3 regions of the Citrobacter sp. CFNIH10 genome follow, and region 1 is predicted to be linked to each of the others. Evidence: predicted binding sites of a transcription regulator. Region 1 holds the regulator's gene; each other region holds the start of a gene.
The links. The regulator PurR, encoded in region 1, represses purine synthesis genes. The targets are predictions, from matches to a motif close to CANGCAAACGTTTGCNTG.
Positions count from the first base shown of each region.

Region 2: a site for PurR is predicted at 2,246-2,263, ahead of carA (glutamine-hydrolyzing carbamoyl-phosphate synthase small subunit). Genes of this name have one in related genera too.
Region 3: a site for PurR is predicted at 4,208-4,225, ahead of purT (formate-dependent phosphoribosylglycinamide formyltransferase). Genes of this name have one in related genera too.

Region 1 covers NZ_CP026216.1:3,662,668-3,670,020, reverse strand. Annotated here, with positions in the region: gene C2U53_RS21555 (ATP-dependent helicase) at 1-956, shown strand, start outside; gene grxD (monothiol glutaredoxin 4) at 1,022-1,369, opposite strand; gene C2U53_RS21545 (C40 family peptidase) at 1,705-2,538, shown strand; gene sodB (superoxide dismutase [Fe]) at 2,665-3,246, shown strand; gene C2U53_RS21535 (MFS transporter) at 3,293-4,459, opposite strand; gene C2U53_RS21530 (YnhF family membrane protein) at 4,627-4,716, opposite strand; gene purR (HTH-type transcriptional repressor PurR) at 5,010-6,035, shown strand; gene punR (DNA-binding transcriptional activator PunR) at 6,032-6,964, opposite strand; gene punC (purine nucleoside transporter PunC) at 7,076-7,353, shown strand, end outside.
Region 2 covers NZ_CP026216.1:303,856-311,208, reverse strand. Annotated here, with positions in the region: gene C2U53_RS04730 (LacI family DNA-binding transcriptional regulator) at 63-1,070, shown strand; gene dapB (4-hydroxy-tetrahydrodipicolinate reductase) at 1,204-2,025, shown strand; gene carA (glutamine-hydrolyzing carbamoyl-phosphate synthase small subunit) at 2,483-3,631, shown strand; gene carB (carbamoyl-phosphate synthase large subunit) at 3,650-6,874, shown strand; gene caiF (carnitine metabolism transcriptional regulator CaiF) at 7,125-7,353, shown strand, end outside.
Region 3 covers NZ_CP026216.1:4,218,162-4,225,514, forward strand. Annotated here, with positions in the region: gene ptrB (oligopeptidase B) at 1-1,244, opposite strand, end outside; gene C2U53_RS24320 (tellurite resistance TerB family protein) at 1,333-1,992, opposite strand; gene yebF (protein YebF) at 2,087-2,440, opposite strand; gene yebG (DNA damage-inducible protein YebG) at 2,514-2,804, opposite strand; gene C2U53_RS24335 (ISL3-like element ISKox3 family transposase) at 2,865-4,085, opposite strand; gene purT (formate-dependent phosphoribosylglycinamide formyltransferase) at 4,260-5,438, shown strand; gene kdgA (bifunctional 4-hydroxy-2-oxoglutarate aldolase/2-dehydro-3-deoxy-phosphogluconate aldolase) at 5,544-6,185, opposite strand; gene edd (phosphogluconate dehydratase) at 6,221-7,353, opposite strand, start outside.

The sequences.
Region 1 (7,353 bases):
TTTCTGGTGGTGGCGCATGGTTTGCGCAGCAACTTAGCGCGTTGATTCAGACGCGTGCGGCAGACGCTGGCGGTGACGAATGGTTAACGCCAGCCACGCTGCATGAGGCACTTTGGGGTCTGGTCTGGCAAGGGTATATCACGACCGATATCTGGGCTCCGCTGCGTGGCCTGACGCGTACTGTCGCCGCATCGCGCCAGCCGTCACGACGTTCGCCGCGTATGCGTCGTGGACGCCCGGCTTATGCCGCGCCGCGCCTCTCGTCCATCGCTGTACCGGTTTCTTACACCACGCCTGCGCTGGCCGGTCGCTGGTCGCTGCTGCCGCGAGAGACGTTGAATGATACTGAAAGGATGCTGGCCTGTGCCGAGAATATGCTCGATCGCTACGGCGTAATTGGTCGCCAGGCCGTGATTGCCGAGAATGTGCCTGGCGGCTTTCCCGCCATGCAGACGCTGTGCCGAAGCATGGAAGATTCTGGGCGAATTCTGCGTGGGCGGTTCGTGGAGGGAATGGGCGGCGCGCAGTTTGCCGAGCGGGACACTGTCGATCGTCTGCGCGATCTGACGCCGTCGACGTCTGAACAACAGGCGTTTACGGCGGTGGCGCTATCTGCGAACGATCCCGCTAATCCCTGGGGAACGCTACTACCGTGGCCGACGCATCCGTCATCTCTGGTCCCCGGGCGGCGTAACGGCGCGTTTGTCGTGATTTCCGCTGGACAGTTGCGGCTGTACCTTGCTCAGGGAGGAAAAAAGATGATGATCTGGACAGAAAATGAGGAAATGCCTTCGCCGGAGATTTTCAGGGCGCTGACGAGCGCCTTACGCCGTGAACCGCGACTGCGTTTCACACTGTCGGAAGTTAACGATAAACCGGTACGGCAAACCCCTCTCTTTACCCTGCTACGGGAAGTCGGGTTTTCCAGTTCGCCGCAGGGGCTGGACTGGGGATAGGAAGCGCAGAAATGAAAAGGAGCTTAACCTGAGTCAGGAAAAGCTCCCCTTTAACCGTCAACTGATTACTCAGCGTCTGATTCTTCAGATTTGTATTTTGCAGCGGTCTCTTTGATCAACTGCTGCAGTTCGCCGCGCTGGTACATTTCGATCAAAATGTCGCAGCCGCCAACCAGTTCACCGTCAACCCACAGTTGTGGAAAGGTCGGCCAGTTTGCATATTTTGGCAGTTCTGCGCGAATATCCGGGTTTTGCAGAATATCCACATAGGCAAAACGCTCACCACAGGCGGAAAGTGCCTGCACAGCCTGGGCGGAGAAGCCGCAGCTTGGCAGTTTTGGAGAACCTTTCATATACAGGAGAATCGGGTTTTCAGCGATCTGGCGCTGGATTTTTTCGATAGTGGTGCTCATTGTCTTGCTTCCTTAACTTCTTTTACGGCAGTCGACTGACATTGTAGCGTTTCAGAGCGACATCGGAAAATAACATTTTCATTACGCTTTACTATTTTATCGTCTGAACGCATAAGTTGCATTCCCAATAATAGTTTCCTCAGTGCCTGTGTCGAAAGTGTGCGCTAAATAAGCAGATTTAGCTTTGGCTGCTGTTTTTTTTTGCACTCAATAGCGAAACCGTATTTTTAACAATAAAAGCTATTAACTTTATTCGTTTCTATAGATTAGAATCATCAGGTTTTGTAAATCACACGCAGGTATGATTGCGACCTGCCTTAACAGAGGAATGCTCAGTGGCGCGGATAAACCGACTTTCCCTCACGCTCTGTGCTTTGCTATTTACAACGATTCCCTTTATGCCGATGGCACATGCGTCCAAGCAAGCCAGGGATACGGCTGGTCTTACGGATAGTAAGAAAACCAGCAACAAAAAGAAAAGTACGGCAACAGCAAAAAAAACGAATAAAACCAATCAAAAAACCGCCAGGAAAACGACCAGCAAAACCAGCACGAAAACCGCCTCTTCTTCTAAGAAAAAAATCACCGCCTCTGCCAAAACCAGCAAAACAGCCAGTCGCAAAAGTAAAACCGTCGCTGCGAAAAAGACAGCCGCTGTCAGCTGGAGTGAAAAGTGCACCCCGCGTAAAGGACACAAGCCGACGTGTGTGAAAGTGAAGAACACGGCGTCAGGAAAGATTGCGGATGCCCATAAAGTGAAAGTGCAAAAAGCGACCAGCACGGCGATGAACAAATTAATGAGTCAGATTGGCAAGCCGTACCGCTGGGGTGGTACGTCTCCGCGCACCGGTTTCGATTGCAGCGGTCTGGTTTATTACGCTTATAAAGATCTGGTTAAATTCCGTATTCCGCGCACAGCAAATGAAATGTATCACCTGCGTGATGCCGCACCGATTGATCGTGGGGAATTGAAAAATGGCGATCTGGTGTTCTTCCGCACTCAGGGACGTGGTACTGCCGATCACGTCGGCGTTTATGTCGGCAACGGCAAATTTATTCAGTCACCGCGCAGCGGTCAGGAAATCCAGATCACATCGCTCAGCGAAGATTACTGGCAACGCCACTATGTCGGCGCTCGCCGGGTCATGACGCCCAAAACCATTCGTTAAAACTTTACCCTGTTGTTAACGCAACAGGGTAAGTTCATCTTTTGTCTCACCTTTCAATTTGCTACCCTATCCTTACGCACAATAAGGTTATTGCGCGAAATACTATTAATAATAAGGAGAGAAGCAATGTCGTTCGAATTACCTGCACTACCGTATGCCAAAGATGCGCTTGCGCCGCACATTTCCGCCGAGACGCTGGAATATCACTATGGCAAGCACCATCAGACCTATGTCACCAACCTGAACAACCTGATCAAAGGCACCGCCTTTGAAGGGAAATCACTGGAAGAGATCGTACGCAGTTCGGAAGGCGGCGTGTTCAATAACGCTGCTCAGGTCTGGAACCACACGTTCTACTGGAACTGCCTGGCACCGAATGCTGGTGGCGAGCCAACCGGCGAACTGGCTGACGCGATTGCCGCCTCTTTCGGCAGCTTTGCCGAGTTCAAAGCGCAATTTACCGACGCGGCGATCAAAAACTTCGGCTCTGGCTGGACCTGGCTGGTTAAAGGAAAAGAGGGCAAGCTGGCTATCGTTTCCACCTCCAACGCTGGCACGCCGTTGACCACCGACGCCACGCCGTTGATGACCGTCGACGTATGGGAGCATGCATACTACATTGACTACCGCAATGCGCGTCCTGGCTACCTGGAACACTTCTGGGCGCTGGTAAACTGGGAGTTTGTAGCGAAGAACTTCGCCGCGTAAAAAAGATAACGCAGAAGGGAATCCCTTCTGCGTTTTTGTCCTGCCGTTAACTGGCGACGCACACCTGTTCAGGTTGTTTTCTCGCCGAGATAAACACCAGCAACAGCGCCATACCCGCCACAATCGCCCCCATCACAGGAACAAAGCTGTAACCTAATCCGCCTGAAATGACGGCCCCGCCAGCCGCAGCGCCCAGCGCATTTCCAAGGTTAAACGCGCCAATGTTCACGGAAGATGAGAGACCCGGCGCTTCATGAGCCACACGCATGACGCGCATTTGTAACGGAGGGACGACCGCAAAGGTTGCCGCCCCCCAGACCACCATGCTGACCGCCGCGCCCAGTTCATTCTGCGCCAGGAAAGGGATCGCCAGCATAATTACCATCAGCAGCAGCAAAAAGCCCTTCAGCGTGCCGTTAACCGAGCGATCGGCCAGTTTCCCTCCGAGGTAGTTGCCAATGGAGAAGCCCACACCGATCAGAACCAGCATCCCGGTCACAAAGGCCGGTGTCGCATGGGTGATGCTTTGCAGAACAGGCGAAATATAGGTATAGAGCGTGAACATGGCGCCCGCTCCCAGTACGGTAGTCAGTAGCGCGGAGAGCACCTGAGGACGCATCAGCACCGCCAGCTCTTTTTTCACTTCCGGGCGCGCCCCGGCACCGCCTTTTGGCAATGATAAGAAGAGACTCAACATCGAGATAACCCCCAGCCCCGCTGTCGCCATAAACGACATTCGCCAGCCGATGGTTTCACCCAGCCAGGTCGCCGCCGGCACACCGCCGATATTGGCGATGGTCAGCCCCATAAACATGGTCGCAACGGCGCTCGCCTGTTTGTGCTTCGGCACCACGCTTGCCGCCACCACCGAGCCCAGGCCGAAGAATGCGCCGTGGTTAAGGCTGGTTAAAATACGTGACAACATCAGCGTGGTGTAATCCGGTGAAATCGCCGAGAGCACGTTACCGAGCGTAAAGATAGCCATCAGAAAAATGAGCGCATTACGGCGTCCGCGATGTGACAGCAACAGCGTCATCAACGGCGCGCCGACCATCACGCCGACCGCATAGGCACTAATCAGCATACCTGCCGCGGGAATAGACACATCAACGCCACGCGCGATGACGGGCAGCAGACCCATTGGCGAGAATTCGGTGGTACCGATGCCAAACGCACCAATGGCCAGCGCCAGTAACGGATAATTGATTTTCATGCAGTGATGACTCCGGCTCTTCGCGACAGGGCGCGATGCTTAACAAAGAGTCAAAAGCATGACATCAATCACAAAAAAAGAGAAGTTAACAAAAATACAAAAGACTTTTGCAAATTCAATAACAATATGGCGGGAGGTTCGAGGGAGCAGGAACTCCCCCGAGGGGATCAGTGCAGTGCCGCCGTCAGGCCGCCCGCAACGATTAAAGCCAGGACAATAAACGTGGTCACTAATGAAAATTTCAGATCGGTGCTCATCAACTTTTCTCCTTTTTATACCCACACAAAAAGTGATATAGCGCATTTTTACACACTTGAGTGTAAAAATCTCCCACGATTTAGAGTGATATGTGCTTTTAATACTTCCCCTTTTCGTAAAGATCAGACAAAATTCGACGCTTACTTGATTAGCGTACCGGCCATTGACCCCTTCCTGACGTTCCGTGTCGTTTCCCGGCGTGCCGCAGCCCTGACGTTGGGCACAGGATGAGTAAAGGCAAACGTTTACTTGGCGTAATTTAATGTTCAGGTTGGGTCTGGAGTGAGATTTAATGGCAACAATTAAAGATGTAGCGAAGCGCGCAAACGTTTCCACTACAACCGTGTCACACGTAATTAACAAAACGCGTTTCGTCGCTGAAGAAACACGCAATGCAGTGTGGGCGGCAATCAAAGAATTGCACTATTCCCCCAGCGCGGTTGCCCGTAGCCTGAAAGTTAACCATACCAAATCTATCGGTTTGCTGGCGACGAGCAGCGAAGCCCCCTATTTTGCTGAAATTATTGAAGCGGTTGAGAAGAACTGCTTCCAGAAGGGCTATACCCTGATCCTCGGCAACGTCTGGAACAACCTGGAAAAGCAGCGTGCCTATCTGTCGATGATGGCGCAAAAACGCGTTGATGGCCTGCTGGTAATGTGTTCCGAATACCCCGATCCCCTGCTCTCGATGCTGGAAGAATATCGTCATATCCCAATGGTGGTGATGGACTGGGGCGAAGCCAAAGCCGACTTCACTGATACGGTGATTGATAACGCCTTCGAGGGCGGCTACATGGCAGGCCGTTACCTCGTCGAGCGTGGACATCGCGAAATTGGCGTGATCCCAGGACTGATGGAGCGTAACACCGGCGCAGGCCGTTTGGCCGGATTTATGAAAGCGATGGATGAAGCGCTGATTAAAGTGCCTGAAAACTGGATTGTTCAAGGCGACTTCGAGCCGGAATCCGGCTACCGCGCCATGCAGCAAATTCTGTCGCAGGCGCATCGCCCAACGGCGGTCTTCTGTGGCGGCGATGTCATGGCGATGGGCGCCCTTTGCGCCGCTGATGAGATGGGTCTGCGCGTCCCGCAGGACGTGTCGCTGATTGGCTACGACAACGTGCGCAACGCCCGCTTCTTTACACCAGCGTTGACCACCATCCACCAGCCGAAAGATTCACTGGGTGAGACGGCCTTTAATATGTTACTGGACCGTATCGTCAATAAACGCGAAGAGTCGCAGTCTATTGAAGTCCACCCGCGCCTGGTGGAGCGCCGCTCCGTGGCGGATGGCCCGTTCCGCGACTACCGTCGTTAAGCCTCTTCTGCGGGAGTCTCATCGGGCTCCCGCAGCCACTCTTTGTTCAGCGTTTCACTGTCTCCCAGATAATCCAGCAGCCAGATCAGCGCAGGTGACATATCATTCTGCTGCCAGGTCAGGCAACAGGCCGCATCCGGGAAAGGATTCTCCAGATTTAACGCGACCCACTGCCCCTTGTTGAGATACGGCTTGGCGAAATGTGTCGGGACCATGCCGACACAGAGTCCGGCGCTGATACAAGTCGCGGAAGAATCCCAGTCCGGCACCACCACCCGCTTCTGATTGTCCAGCAGCCAGGTCACGCGTTTCGGCAGCGTGCGGGAGGTATCTTCCAGCACCAGCGACGGCCAGTTGCGCAACGTGTCATCGCTTAACGGCCCGCTCATGGCGGCCAGCGGATGCGTACTGGCAACGACACAACACCAGCTCAGCTTACCCATATCGCGGAAAGTGTATCGTCCGCCAACCGGGATCGCCTGGGTTGCCCCGATGGCGAGTTCGACCCGACCATCTGACAGCGCGTCCCACACGCCATTAAACACCTCCTGGAAGACCAGTAGTTCCACGTCATCAAAGTGGCGGTAGAAATCGACGATCAATTGCCGCGTGCGTTCCGGGCGCACGATATTGTCCACCGCAATGGGGAGTTGCCCACGCCAGCCGTTAGCGATCTGCTGACACTGTTGACGCGTGATCTGCATTTTTTTGATGACAGAGCGGCCTTCTTTCAAAAACCAGGCGCCCGCCGGGGTTAACACCACATCACGATGGCGACGTTCAAAAAGCGGGACGGCCAGCCACTCTTCCAGTTGGCGAACCGTATAGCTGACCGCTGAAGGCACCCGGTGCAACTCCTGGGCCGCGGAACTGAAGCTCCCGTTGCGTGCCACGGCATCGACCACTTCCAGCGCATATTCTGACCACATAATCTGCCTACAAAATTTTTGAATGCAATAAACAAATATTACCGTTTCACAAGCCCAAATTCACTCCCTACACTCTGCGCCAGTGTGATTAATCAAAATTAGAGTACAACTATGCAACCAGGAAAAGGGTTTTTAGTCTGGCTGGCAGGGCTCAGCGTGTTGGGTTTTCTGGCAACCGACATGTATTTGCCCGCTTTTGCCGCCATTCAATCTGACCTGCAAACACCGGCCTCTGCCGTCAGCGCCAGCCTGAGTCTGTTTTTAGCAGGCTTTGCCGTCGCCCAACTGCTGTGGGGACCCCTCTCTGACCGTTATGGCCGTAAACCGATCCTGTTGCTGGGTCTGTCTGTCTTCGCCCTCGGTAGCCTGGGTATGCTGTGGGTGGAGAG
Region 2 (7,353 bases), 1.9 Mb from region 1:
TCACACGTACTGGCACATTAGTGAGGTTATTCGATTAACCTTTGCGAGAAACAGGAGAAGTCATGACAACCATTACCCTGGCGCAGGTTGCGGAACGCGCTGGCGTCTCCACGGCGACCGTGTCGATGGTACTGCGTAATCGGGGGCGTATTTCACAGGCAACGCGTGAACGCGTACTTAAAGCGCTGGATGATTCTGGCTATGTCTATAACCAGACCGCAGCGAATTTGCGTAATCGCAGCAGCAATCAGGTCGGGCTCTTGTTGCATGATATTACTAACCCATTTTATGGCGAGATGACGGCGGGGCTCAGTCATGAAATGGAGCGGCACGATCTGCTGTTGTTTCTGGCGAACAGCGAAGAGTCCGGCGAGCGCCAGCAAAAGTTTGTTGATTCCCTGATGCGCAATAACGCCTGCGGTATGGTGCTCTGCGCGGCGCGGGAAACACCGACCTCGTTCTTTGAAGCGCTTAAACGGCGTAATATTCCCGCTATCATGGTGGTTCGCCCGCTTAGCGATCCGGACTTTGATTTTGTCGGCACCGATAATTTTCTCGGGACGCAAATGGCAACGACCCATTTAGTTAAACTGGGGCACAAAAATATCGCCTTCATCGGCGGCAGCCCGAATTCAGGGAGCCGGGCGCAGCGCATTGGCGGATTTACCAGCACACTACTGGAATATGGCATTTCACCGAATCCGCAGTGGATCGTTGCCACTCAGGCCAGCCAGATTGATGGCGCGAAAGTGGCGGAGTCTCTGCTGATGCAACATCCACAAATTACCGCCGCGGTGTGTTATCAGGATATTGTGGCGTTGGGGGTAATGCAGGCGCTACGTAAAATGGGGCGTGAACCCGGGCGCGACTTTGCATTAGTCGGGTTCGATGATATTACCGAAGCGGCGTTGGTTCAGCCTGCGCTGACCACCGTGTCGGTCGCGGCAAAAGAGATTGGTCGTAAGGCGGGAGAGTTACTTTACAGTCGTATTCAGGGGAACGATGAGCCGGCGAAACGCATTATTCTGCCTCCGGCACTGGTGGTCAGAGAATCATGTGGTTTTCGCTGATCGTCATGTCTTTTACTGATATCTCTCGCTGTTTATCATTAAATTCTAATTATCGACGTTTTTGGCTAGCGGCATGACGACGTGCTGGTTAATCTGAAAACGATTTACATCATTTTAACGTAAGAGAATAACTATGCATGATGCACAGGTCCGTGTCGCGATAGCGGGCGCGGGTGGCCGTATGGGCCGCCAGTTAATTCAGGCAGCGCTGCAGATGGATGGCGTTGCGCTTGGTGCGGCGCTTGAGCGCGAGGGATCGTCACTGCTGGGCAGCGATGCCGGAGAACTGGCGGGTGTCGGGAAAACCGGCGTTACCGTGCAAAGTCGCCTTGAGGCAGTAAAAGATGATTTCGATGTGTTCATCGATTTTACCCGTCCGGAAGGCACGCTGAATCATCTGGCGTTTTGTCGTCAGCATGGCAAAGGGATGGTCATTGGCACCACCGGTTTTGACGATGCGGGAAAACAGGCGATTCGCGATGCCGCGCAGGACATTGGCATTGTCTTCGCGGCGAACTTTAGCGTCGGTGTCAACGTGATGCTTAAGCTGCTGGAAAAGGCGGCGAAGGTGATGGGCGACTATACCGACATTGAAATCATTGAAGCTCACCACCGCCATAAAGTTGACGCGCCGTCAGGCACCGCGCTGGCGATGGGGGAGGCGATTGCCCATGCGCTGGATAAAGATCTAAAAGAATGCGCCGTCTACAGTCGCGAAGGCTACACCGGCGAACGCGTGCCGGGAACAATTGGCTTTGCCACCGTCCGCGCCGGGGACATTGTGGGCGAACATACCGCCATGTTTGCCGATATCGGCGAACGTGTCGAAATCACCCACAAAGCGTCCAGCCGTATGACTTTTGCCAATGGTGCGGTGAGATCGGCACTTTGGGTTAGTGCAAAGAAAAATGGTCTTTTTGATATGCGAGATGTCCTTGATCTCAACAATTTATAGTTAATTATTACCTTTCGTGATGTGGTTATTGTAATCTCAATGCATTGATTACAGGGGGCAATATTTTTATTGCCCTTTTATTTTACCTGTTACAGATTGCTTTCATTACAAATGGCGTAAAAATCTATCTTTTCTCTCTTTTTTACGTTGCCTGAATGTAAATTTTGACCAAGTGGTCCACTTTTTCGAAGCCTGAGACTATTTTCTACGCATAATTGTTCACGCAAGCGTTTTCCTGCCAGGGTTAGCTGATCTTTTTGCCTGTTAAATCCGTTGATTTCATCCTGAGTCGCAAAAGAATATAAAAAATACCGCCTTTAAGTTGACTTTTGCCTGCCTTATCTCCAGAATGCCGCCGTTTGCCAGAAATCCACGGGTAAGCAAATTTGCATTGATTCATGCTATGCGAATGCATTAATATGCAAATAAAGTGAGTGAATATTCTCTGGAGGGTGTTTTGATTAAGTCAGCGCTATTGGTTCTGGAAGACGGAACCCAGTTTCACGGTCGGGCCATAGGGGCAACAGGTTCGGCGGTTGGGGAAGTCGTTTTCAATACTTCAATGACCGGTTATCAAGAAATCCTCACTGATCCTTCCTATTCCCGCCAAATCGTTACTCTTACTTATCCCCATATCGGTAATGTCGGCACCAATGCCGCCGATGAAGAATCCTCCCAGGTCCATGCGCAAGGCCTTGTCATTCGTGACCTGCCGCTGATTGCGAGCAACTTCCGCAATACCGAAGACCTCTCTTCTTACCTGAAACGCCATAACATTGTGGCGATTGCCGATATCGATACCCGTAAGCTGACGCGTCTGCTGCGCGAGAAAGGGGCGCAAAATGGTTGCATTATCGCGGGCGATAACCCGGATGCGGCGCTGGCGCTGGAAAAAGCGAAAGCCTTCCCGGGCCTGAACGGCATGGATCTTGCCAAAGAAGTGACCACCACGGAATCTTACAGCTGGACCCAGGGGAGCTGGACGCTGGCGGGCGACCTGCCGGAAGCAAAGAAAGAAGACGAACTGCCGTTCCATGTTGTCGCCTATGACTTTGGCGCCAAGCGCAACATTCTGCGCATGCTGGTGGACAGAGGCTGCCGCCTGACGGTTGTCCCGGCAAAAACGTCGGCAGAAGATGTGCTGAAGATGAATCCGGACGGGATCTTCCTGTCGAACGGCCCTGGTGACCCGGCGCCATGCGATTACGCTATCGACGCAATTCAGAAATTCCTCGAGACCGATATTCCGGTGTTTGGCATTTGCTTAGGCCATCAGCTGCTGGCGCTGGCGAGTGGGGCAAAAACCGTGAAGATGAAATTCGGTCACCACGGTGGTAACCATCCGGTCAAAGATATCGACAACAATACGGTGATGATTACGGCCCAGAACCACGGCTTTGCGGTGGATGAAGCGTCCATGCCGGCCAATCTGCGTGTGACCCACAAGTCGCTGTTCGATGGCACCCTGCAAGGGATTCATCGCACCGACAAACCGGCATTCAGCTTCCAGGGCCACCCGGAAGCGAGCCCGGGTCCTCACGATGCCGCGCCATTGTTCGACCACTTTATCGAGTTAATTGAGCTTTACCGTCAGTCCGCGAAATAATCAGGAGTTAAGAGAGCCATGCCAAAACGTACAGACATAAAAAGTATCCTGATTCTGGGCGCGGGTCCGATTGTTATCGGTCAGGCGTGTGAGTTTGACTACTCCGGCGCGCAGGCGTGTAAAGCGCTGCGTGAAGAGGGGTACCGCGTCATTCTGGTGAACTCCAACCCCGCGACCATCATGACCGACCCGGAAATGGCCGATGCGACCTACATCGAGCCGATTCACTGGGAAGTCGTGCGCAAGATTATTGAGAAAGAGCGCCCGGACGCGGTGCTGCCGACCATGGGCGGTCAGACGGCGCTGAACTGTGCGCTGGAACTGGAGCGCCAGGGCGTGCTGGCCGAATTCGGTGTGACCATGATTGGTGCGACCGCCGATGCGATTGATAAAGCCGAAGACCGTCGTCGCTTCGATATCGCGATGAAGAAAATCGGTCTCGACACCGCGCGTTCGGGCATTGCCCATACGATGGAAGAGGCGCTGGCGGTAGCGGCTGACGTCGGCTATCCGTGCATCATCCGCCCGTCCTTTACCATGGGCGGCACCGGCGGCGGTATCGCCTACAACCGCGAAGAGTTTGAAGAAATTTGTACTCGCGGTCTGGATCTCTCCCCAACCAACGAGCTGCTGATTGATGAATCGCTGATTGGCTGGAAAGAGTACGAGATGGAAGTGGTGCGTGATAAAAACGACAACTGCATCATCGTCTGCTCTATTGAGAACTTCGACGCCATGGGCATTCACACCGGTGACTCCATCACTGTGGCTCCGGCCCAGACGCTGACCGACAAAGAATATCAAATCATGCGTAACGCCTCGATGGCGGTACTGCGTGAAATCGGCGTAGAAACCGGCGGTTCAAACGTGCAGTTCGCGGTGAACCCGAAAAACGGTCGCCTGATTGTGATCGAAATGAACCCGCGCGTATCCCGTTCCTCCGCGCTGGCGTCAAAAGCCACCGGCTTCCCGATTGCGAAAGTGGCGGCGAAACTGGCGGTGGGTTACACCCTTGATGAGCTGATGAATGACATCACTGGCGGTCGTACCCCGGCATCGTTCGAACCGTCCATCGACTACGTGGTCACTAAAATCCCACGCTTTAACTTCGAAAAATTCGTTGGTGCTAACGACCGTCTGACGACCCAGATGAAATCGGTCGGCGAAGTGATGGCGATTGGCCGCAGCCAGCAGGAATCTCTGCAAAAAGCGCTGCGCGGTCTGGAAGTGGGCGCCACCGGCTTTGACCCGAAAGTGAGCCTGGATGACCCGGAAGCGCTGACGAAAATCCGCCGCGAACTGAAAGACGCGGGCGCTGAGCGTATCTGGTATATCGCCGATGCCTTCCGTGCGGGCCTCTCCGTTGACGGCGTGTTCAACCTGACCAACATTGACCGCTGGTTCCTGGTTCAAATTGAAGAGCTGGTGCGTCTGGAAGAGAAAGTGGCAGAGCTGGGCATTAACGGCCTGACTCCAGACTTCCTGCGCCAGCTGAAACGCAAAGGCTTCGCCGATGCGCGTCTGGCTAAACTGGCCGGTGTCCGTGAAGCGGAAGTTCGCAAACTGCGCGACCAGTACAATCTGCACCCGGTCTACAAGCGTGTGGACACCTGCGCGGCAGAATTCGCCACCGATACCGCCTACATGTACTCCACGTATGAAGATGAGTGCGAGGCGAACCCGTCCGTTGACCGCGACAAAATCATGGTGCTTGGCGGCGGTCCAAACCGTATCGGCCAGGGGATCGAATTTGACTACTGCTGCGTACATGCCTCTCTGGCGCTGCGCGAAGACGGTTACGAAACCATCATGGTCAACTGTAACCCGGAAACGGTCTCTACTGACTATGACACTTCCGACCGCCTCTACTTTGAGCCGGTCACGCTGGAAGATGTGCTGGAAATCGTGCGCATTGAGAAGCCGAAGGGCGTGATCGTGCAGTACGGCGGCCAGACTCCGCTGAAACTGGCGCGTGCGCTGGAAGCAGCAGGCGTACCGGTTATTGGTACCAGCCCGGACGCAATTGACCGCGCAGAAGACCGTGAGCGTTTCCAGCATGCGGTGGACCGTCTGAAGCTGAAACAACCGGCCAACGCCACCGTGACAGCCATCGAACAGGCTGTCGAAAAAGCGAAAGAGATTGGCTATCCGCTGGTGGTGCGTCCGTCCTACGTGCTGGGCGGCCGGGCGATGGAAATTGTCTACGACGAAGCTGATCTGCGCCGCTACTTCCAGACCGCCGTTAGCGTTTCCAACGACGCGCCGGTTCTGCTCGACCGCTTCCTGGATGACGCGGTTGAAGTGGACGTTGACGCCATCTGCGACGGTGAAATGGTGCTGATTGGCGGCATCATGGAACACATCGAACAAGCGGGCGTCCACTCGGGTGACTCTGCCTGTTCTCTGCCGGCCTACACGCTGAGCCAGGAAATTCAGGATGTGATGCGCCAGCAGGTACAGAAACTGGCCTTCGAACTGCAGGTTCGCGGTCTGATGAACGTCCAGTTTGCAGTGAAAGATAACGAAGTCTACCTGATTGAAGTGAATCCACGTGCGGCGCGTACCGTACCGTTCGTCTCTAAAGCGACCGGCGTACCGCTGGCGAAAGTGGCGGCGCGTGTGATGGCCGGTAAATCGCTGACCGAACAGGGCGTGACCAAAGAAATTATCCCGCCGTACTACTCGGTGAAAGAAGTGGTGCTGCCGTTCAACAAATTCCCGGGCGTCGACCCGCTGTTAGGGCCAGAAATGCGCTCCACCGGGGAAGTGATGGGCGTGGGGCGTACCTTTGCGGAAGCGTTCGCCAAGGCGCAACTGGGCAGCAGTTCTACCATGAAAAAACAGGGCCGAGCGCTGCTCTCCGTACGTGAAGGCGACAAAGAGCGCGTGGTTGACCTGGCGGCGAAACTGCTGAAGCAGGGCTTTGAACTGGACGCCACCCACGGTACCGCGATTGTGCTGGGTGAAGCCGGTATCAACCCACGTCTGGTGAACAAGGTGCATGAAGGTCGTCCGCACATTCAGGACCGTATCAAGAATGGCGAATACACCTACATCATCAACACCACCGCAGGGCGTCGCGCCATTGAAGACTCCAGGGTGATTCGCCGTAGCGCACTACAGTACAAAGTGCACTACGACACCACGCTGAACGGCGGCTTTGCCACCGCGATGGCGCTGAATGCCGATGCAACAGAGAAAGTCATCTCCGTTCAGGAAATGCACGCGCAAATTAAAAAATAAGCGGCGGCATCATTTGCCCCGGTTTTAAAAACGGCTCCGGAAACGGAGCCGTTTTTTTATGCACTCAGTTCATTCCTGGAGATATATTGCGCAACAGGACAAATTTCATTGTAACAAGCAAGATTTGGCTCACACTAATGCGCCGCTAAGTTGCTTACTATCATTGAATCCCACAATTTAAATAGGGTCTTGTTTTGTATTTTTACGGACAGGGCATAACAAGATTTTTAATTTGTGAAATGGTGTGCTTATGTGTGAAAAATATGTTGAAAAGCCGCTTTATCTGTTAATTGCCGATTGGGTGATGGCAGAAAAGCGTTGGGTAAGTGCGAAAGAGATCGCGAAGCACTTTAATATGGATCACTGCAAAGCGATCAATACCGTCTCTTATATTCTCGCTGAGGTCGGGGAGATTAATTGCGAGACTAAGACTATCCCTAATCAACTGGAAGGTCGTGGATGTCAGTGTCAGCGCCTGG
Region 3 (7,353 bases), 560 kb from region 1:
CGATAGTTGGCGGCGTCAAATCCCGGTACCTCTGTCTGTTTAATTACCCGTCGTTCACCCGTATCCATGTCCAGTTCAAACAGCGTGTCCGGCGTGGTCATCGAGGAGTAGCCATAGCGCAGGCGTGAGGTTTCCGGTTCCGGATTGTACGCAAGCCAGGTGACATAAGCCGGATCGTCGAAGGCAATCCCCACCACCTCTCGAGTTTTACGATTGATCTGCCGCAGGCTGGTTAAGCCACGCTGGCGCTCTTCCACTACCAGCCAGTCGGTAAAAAGCGTAAACCCTTCCAGCATGATCGCTTCACGGGCCGGGATCAGCGTTTCCCACTGTTTCTCATCGCGCACACGGGTGCGATAAAGACCAAAATTTTTACCCTCGCGGTTCGAACGCAGATAAAACTTATGTTGATAGTGATCGAGGCTGTATTCGTGGTCCTTGCGGCGCGGCAGAAATATGAAAGGTTCAGCATCAGCCAGTTCAGCATCCAGCAGTAAAACCTCGCTGGTCGTCGCGCTCGCCAGATGAATGACGAGGTAATGTTGCGACGTCGTTTTGTGCAGGCTGACGTAGAAAGTGTCGTCTTTTTCTTCGTAAATCAGCTCGTCATCGGCTGAGGGCGTGCCGACGGTATGACGCCAGACCTGGTAAGGTAAGAGCGTCGTGGCATGTTTACGGACGTAGTAAAAGGTCAGGGAATCATTTGCCCAGACAAATTCGGGAGCCACATTATCCAGCATCTCCGGATACCAGTTACCGTTTTCCAGATTGCGAAAACGGATCCCGTACTGGCGGCGCGAAAGATAATCTTCCGCCAGCGCCATAATGGTGTTATCCGGCGTTATCGCCAGTCGTCCCAGAGTGTAGAACTCACTGTGTGCCGCCCGTTTGTTGCCATCAAGCAGCGTTTCCCAGTCATCCCATTCCTCACTCAGTGCAGACTGGCGTTGATAAATGGCGTACTCACACCCGGGTTCATAGAGATGGCGATAGCGATAACCGTTCTTCACGTATGGCGCAGAGGTGTCGCGGGGAGGAATGCGATCGATAATTTCTTTTAGCACACAATCCTGTAAGGCTTGCTGCGTAGACATAACCTGATGTCCGTAGCGGTTTTCCTGTTGCAGGTAGTCAAGCACCTCGGGCTGCGAGCGCGTGTCGTCCCGCAGCCAGTAGTAGTTATCAATGCGCGTGTCGCCATGGACCGTCATGGCGTAAGGGATACGATTTGCTTTTGGCAGCATGTGTCTGTTTCTTTCGTCTTTATACATCCTCTAAGGGTGGCAAAAGTCACGAATGATGCAAGCGAAACATGCTGCGCGCGGTATTTCGTTAGCCAGGTAATGCCTGTTTTTGCTGTTTCAAATCCTGCTCAATACCATCACGGACATCCTGTGGGATCTTCAGCGCATCACCCAGCGCGTTCAGGTAGCTGCGCTCCATAAAGTGGTCGATATCAATCGCCGCACAGCTGAGGAAATAGATCTCCAGCGCCTCTTCTTCGTTGCGGATCCCCTGCGCAAGGCGCTGAGGATCGAGCGGCTGCTCAATCGCCTGTTCAATGAAAACGCGCCCCTGCTCTTCTACGCCTGCTTCACGCAGTTGCTGTTCGATTGCCGCCCGCTCGTTGGCATCGATATGGCCATCACTTTTCGCGGCGAAGACCAGCGCCAGGATCAGCCGTTCGGTGCGCACATCCAGCGGCGTACTTTGCGCGCCGAACTGTGGTTCACCCTGATGCGCCGCACGGATTTTATCCTTGTACTTGTTCCACAAGACCGTCCCCGCTACCGCACCGCCGCCGACCAACAGCGCGCTGGTGCCATATTTGCTGAGCAGTTTGCGTGAGGATTTGTTAGCGACCAGTAACCCCGCCAGACCACCCAACGCGCCGGGTACCAGCAGCTTACTTAATCCCTGTTCACCTGAAGAAGAGGAGGACGATCCGTTTTGCCCGAGAAGAGAGTGTAATTGATTAAGCCAGTTAGCCATTTTGCCCCTCAAGTACTGACAATGAATTGTCAAAGCGTACCCGAGGGGATGTCAGGAAATGTCTGTCAGCGCTAAAGATGCGCAAATGTTCGTGCTATTGCGAACGATATTCCGCCGTGCCGGCCTTGCAGTCGACCTTCACCAGATAATGAATATCCGCACTTTTCCCACGCACGGTCAGCGGTACTACCCACTTACCCTCGCCACCGGTGATCTCTTTTGGATTAACCCATGCCACCGGGTCGGCCTGACCCACATGTTTTTGATCGTCGGCCCAACGCGCAATGCGATTCTGCTGATAATCGCGCTTAACGCTCGCCGCAATACCCTCGGTATCCAGACCTTCACAGTTAAGGAACTTAACCGTCTTACTGTCCGTGCCTGCCGCAGACACCGATACGCTGGTGCATAACAACAGCAAGCAGGCTAACACGCCCGTTCTTTTCATACTTTTCCCTTTCTCCATAGCACAGTGATACAGGGAAAAGCATGGTACAAAACGTCAGGAGCGCAAGTCAGATTCAGGCCGCCTGCGTATCGTCCCCGGCAGCGGCGTCATTATCAACCACCTGCGGAGAAGGCAACTTGCCGGTTTTGAGGATGGTGCTCAGCACCTCTTTTTGTTCGGCCAGCCACAGCGACAGCGCTTCACGCTGTTCGTCTTCCAGCGTTAGCGGGGACTGTTCAAGCCAGGTGTCGAGTAGATCCGCCGTATCCAGCATCTTGTCATACGCATCGGCTTCCTTTTTGCTGGTAAATGACATTTTTTCCTCACCTTCCCGAATGACTACGTATTTAACTTCAACCGCCATGTTGCAGCCTCTCAATATTACTGTATTTATGTGGGTCTTCCCCGATCATGGTGGGAAGGCTCAGAACGCCATATTCAGCTTTCCGTAGTGGAACATCACCCCCAGTTTAAAGCGCTCCCGGTTTCGGTATCCCCTGGCTTTTATCCTCAGCAGCCTGATCTTGCTGTTAAGTGCCTCCGCATTTCCGTTTGAGACACTGTGTCGCATCGCATTCAGGATCCCGTACAGCCTTTTTCCTATCGTTTTCGCGGCATTTTTCATCATGGGAACGTCACTGTTAGCCGCCAGCGCCAACCATCTCTGCCAGTCACTCCGTCTTTCCTCGCTCCATGGCCTGTTCCAGATATCCTTTGCCAGCTCTTTCAGCGCCCAGCACTGGCTCGTCAGCTTCATCTGTGCACGCAGCCACATCAGCTTTTCCTGCCGGGATTCGGTCATCCACTTATCGCTGTACTGCCACAGGAAGCGGGTTCCTTTTGCCTGGTGTCGGCTTTCAACAGGGAGGTGCGGATGTTCATTCTGACGGGTTTTATCAACTACCTCGCCCAGTTGCTTCGCCACATGGAAGCGGTCAAAGGCGATTTTCTCAACCGCACTGGGTAAGTGGATACGCGCTGCTCTTATATAGCCCGCGTTCATGTCCATTGAGAGCGTTTTGATAGCCAGCAACTGCCCATCAGTGAGCGTGCGAAGATAGCCGGCAAGACTCTCTGTGCCGCGATCATCCGTTAAGGCCAGCGCCCGACCATCGCGATCGGAGATCACCGTTATGTAACGATGTCCTTTTTTAAAGGCGACCTCATCCACATTCATATGACGGGCGGATAATGGCTTTTTTATCCGGGCAAGACCTCGCTTAACTGCCCGGGTCATAATGCCGTCAACCGCATTCCAACTGAGCTTAAGTTGCTTCCTGACAGCATCAACGGTGCTGATTTTCAGCCATGAGAGAACGAACGATTCGAATAGCAACGTATACCGGCTTCCGGGGCCAGCCCACGGAACAGGCAACGTCAGGCAGCCATGCTCCGGACACATAATTCGTGGAACATCGGCTTCAACAATAGTGGTGAACTGGCAGGTATCAAGATGGCGCCATTTACGATGACGGTGATCGTGAACAGAACAGGATTTACCGCAGGTCGGACAGGCTAGCCGGGTGTTTTCAGCGATCTCAATAGTGACAGTAACAGAACCGGCATTTTCATCGAGAGAAAGGGACTTTACCTGCCACGGATCGGACAGGTTGAGAATATGAGCGTAGAGGGACTTTTCGTCCATGGCGGTGACCTCTGGCGATTAAATACACCATTATCATGCCTTCAGCCACCACAACAAGGGAAGACCCATTTATGTACAGTATATTCTATTTCACCGCTGAAATCAACCTGGCAATAAAGACAGACGCAAACGTTTTCGTATATACTGCGGCCAAATTTGTTGGGGGATATTTTCATGACGATATTAGGCACAGCGCTGCGTCCGGCAGCAACTCGGGTGATGTTATTGGGTTCTGGTGAACTGGGTAAAGAAGTGGCCATCGAGTGCCAGCGTCTCGGCGTGGAAGTGATCGCGGTGGACCGGTATGCCGACGCACCGGCCATGCATGTCGCACATCGTTCTCACGTCATTAATATGCTGGATGGCGACGCGCTTCGTCGCGTAGTGGAGCTGGAAAAACCGCACTATATCGTGCCAGAGATTGAAGCCATTGCCACGGATATGCTGGTGGCGCTGGAACAGGAAGGGTTGAACGTCGTGCCCTGCGCGCGCGCGACAAAACTCACGATGAATCGTGAAGGTATTCGCCGCCTGGCGGCAGAAGAACTGGCACTGCCCACATCAACCTTCCGTTTTGCCGACAGTGAAGCCACCTTCCGCGACGCCGTGGCTGAAATTGGTTATCCCTGCATTGTCAAACCGGTGATGAGTTCATCCGGCAAGGGGCAGAGTTTTATTCGTTGCGAAGCGCAGCTGGCACAAGCCTGGGACTATGCCCAACAGGGCGGTCGCGCGGGTGCCGGTCGGGTCATCGTCGAAGGGGTTGTGAAGTTTGATTTTGAAATCACCCTGCTCACCGTCAGCGCGGTCGATGGCGTCCATTTCTGTGCACCGGTGGGTCATCGCCAGGAAGATGGCGATTATCGTGAATCCTGGCAGCCGCAACAGATGAGCGCACTGGCGCTGGAACGCGCTCAGGACATTGCCCGTAAAGTGGTATTAGCCCTGGGTGGTCACGGTCTGTTTGGCGTGGAGCTGTTTGTTTGCGGGGATGAGGTCATCTTCAGCGAGGTCTCCCCTCGCCCGCATGATACCGGCATGGTGACGCTGATCTCTCAGGATCTGTCGGAGTTTGCCCTGCATGTACGCGCTTTCCTCGGACTGCCCGTGGGGGCCATTCGTCAGTATGGTCCGGCAGCTTCTGCAGTGATTTTACCGCAACTGACCAGTCAGGACGTGACGTTTGGCAATGTTCAGGCCGCCGTCGGTGCCGGTGTGCAGGTCCGTTTCTTCGGTAAGCCGGAAATTGAAGGATCGCGTCGCCTGGGTGTGGCGCTGGCAACGGCAGACAACGTTGATGACGCTATTGAACGCGCGAAGAACGCCGCCGCGCAGGTGAAAGTGACTGGGTAAACAACAGCAGCCGTAGGCCGGATAAGGCAGTCATGCCACCATCCGGCAAAACCCGATGGCGGCGCTAACGCGTCTCATCGGGCCTACGGCTTACACATGGGTAGCTTACTGCTTCGCGCCTTCAACCGCTTCGCGAGCCAGTCTGGTGATACGATCGTAGTCACCAGCTTCCAGCGCGTCATTCGGCACCAGCCAGGAGCCGCCGATGCACAGCACGCTTTTCAGTGCCAGGTAATCGCGGTAATTAGCGGGAGAGATGCCGCCAGTCGGGCAGAAACGCACCTGAGAGAACGGACCGGCAATGGCCTGCAGCGCTTTAGTGCCGCCATTGGCTTCTGCCGGGAAGAATTTGAACTCTTTCAGGCCGTAGTCCATACCCAGCATCAGTTCAGAAACGGTGCTGATGCCAGGAATCAACGGGATCGTGCCTTCGGTTGCCGCTTTCAGCAGCGGCTCGGTCAGACCTGGGCTGATAGCGAACTGCGCACCGGCTGCAGTAACCTCAGCCAGTTGCTGCGGATTCAGCACCGTACCCGCACCCACAATGGCTTCCGGAACCTCTTTGGCGATAGCGCGGATAGCATCCATCGCGCAGGCGGTACGTAACGTCACTTCCAGTACGCGCACCCCACCCGCAACCAGCGCTTTTGCCATCGGCACAGCGTGTTCCAGTTTATTCACTACGATCACCGGGACAACCGGGCCGGTGGTCAGGATTGCTTCTGCACTTGTTTTCCAGTTTTTCATCAGAGTTTTTCTCTCGCCTGATTACAAAATATGCCTTAAAAATGAATACAGGTTGCGCCCTGTTCTGCGCCGGACAACTGTTCACGCAGCGCGCCGAACATTTCACGCCCCGTACCGATGCGCGATGCGCTCAGATCCGGGATATGCGGCTGGCGAGCGGCAAGCTCCGCCTCATCAACCAACAGCGTCAATTCACCTGTCTGTCCGTTCACCCGAATAATGTCGCCATCGCGTACTTTTGCCAGCAGTCCGCCATCATAGGCCTCCGGGGTTACATGGATGGCTGAAGGCACTTTACCGGACGCACCGGAAAGTCGACCATCAGTAACCAACGCAATTTTGAAACGACGGTCCAATAATACACCAAGTGGCGGCATGAGTTTATGTAATTCTGGCATTCCGTTCGCTTTTGGTCCCTGATGACGCACAACCACCACGCAGTCACGGTCCAGCAGACCCGCTTCAAAGGCCGGCAGGACATCATGCTGACTTTCAAAAACAACGGCCGGCGCTTCAATCACCTGATTCTCGGCCGGTACGGCGGACGTTTTCATAACCGCACGACCGAGGTTACCACTCAGCACTTTAGTGCCACCATGATGAGAGAACGGCTGGTCAAAGGAAGCAATGACATTGCTGTCCAGCGATTTGGCCGCGCCTTCACGCCAGTCGAGTTCGCCATTGTTCAGCCACGGTTCCAGGGTGTAGCGCTTCAGGCCGTAACCAGCTACGGTGTTGACATCTTCATGCAGCAGACCCGCGTTCAGCAGTTCACGCATCAGGACCGGCACACCGCCCGCGGCCTGGAAGTGGTTAATATCCGCCGGGCCGTTAGGATAGAGACGCGCCATCAGCGGCACGATGTCGGAGAGGTCAGAGAAGTCATCCCAGTTAATCTGGATACCCGCAGCGCGGGCCATCGCCACCAGGTGCATGGTATGGTTCGTTGAACCGCCGGTCGCCAACAGCGCGACAATCCCGTTCACCACCACTTTTTCATCAATCATTTTGCCGATCGGCATCCATTCGTTACCGTTACCGGTCAGACGCGTCACCTGGCGCGCTGCTGCTGCCGTCAGCGCTTCACGCAGCGGAGCATCCGGGTGAACAAACGAGGACCCCGGCAGTTGCATCCCCATGAACTCCACCACCATCTGGTTGGTGTTCG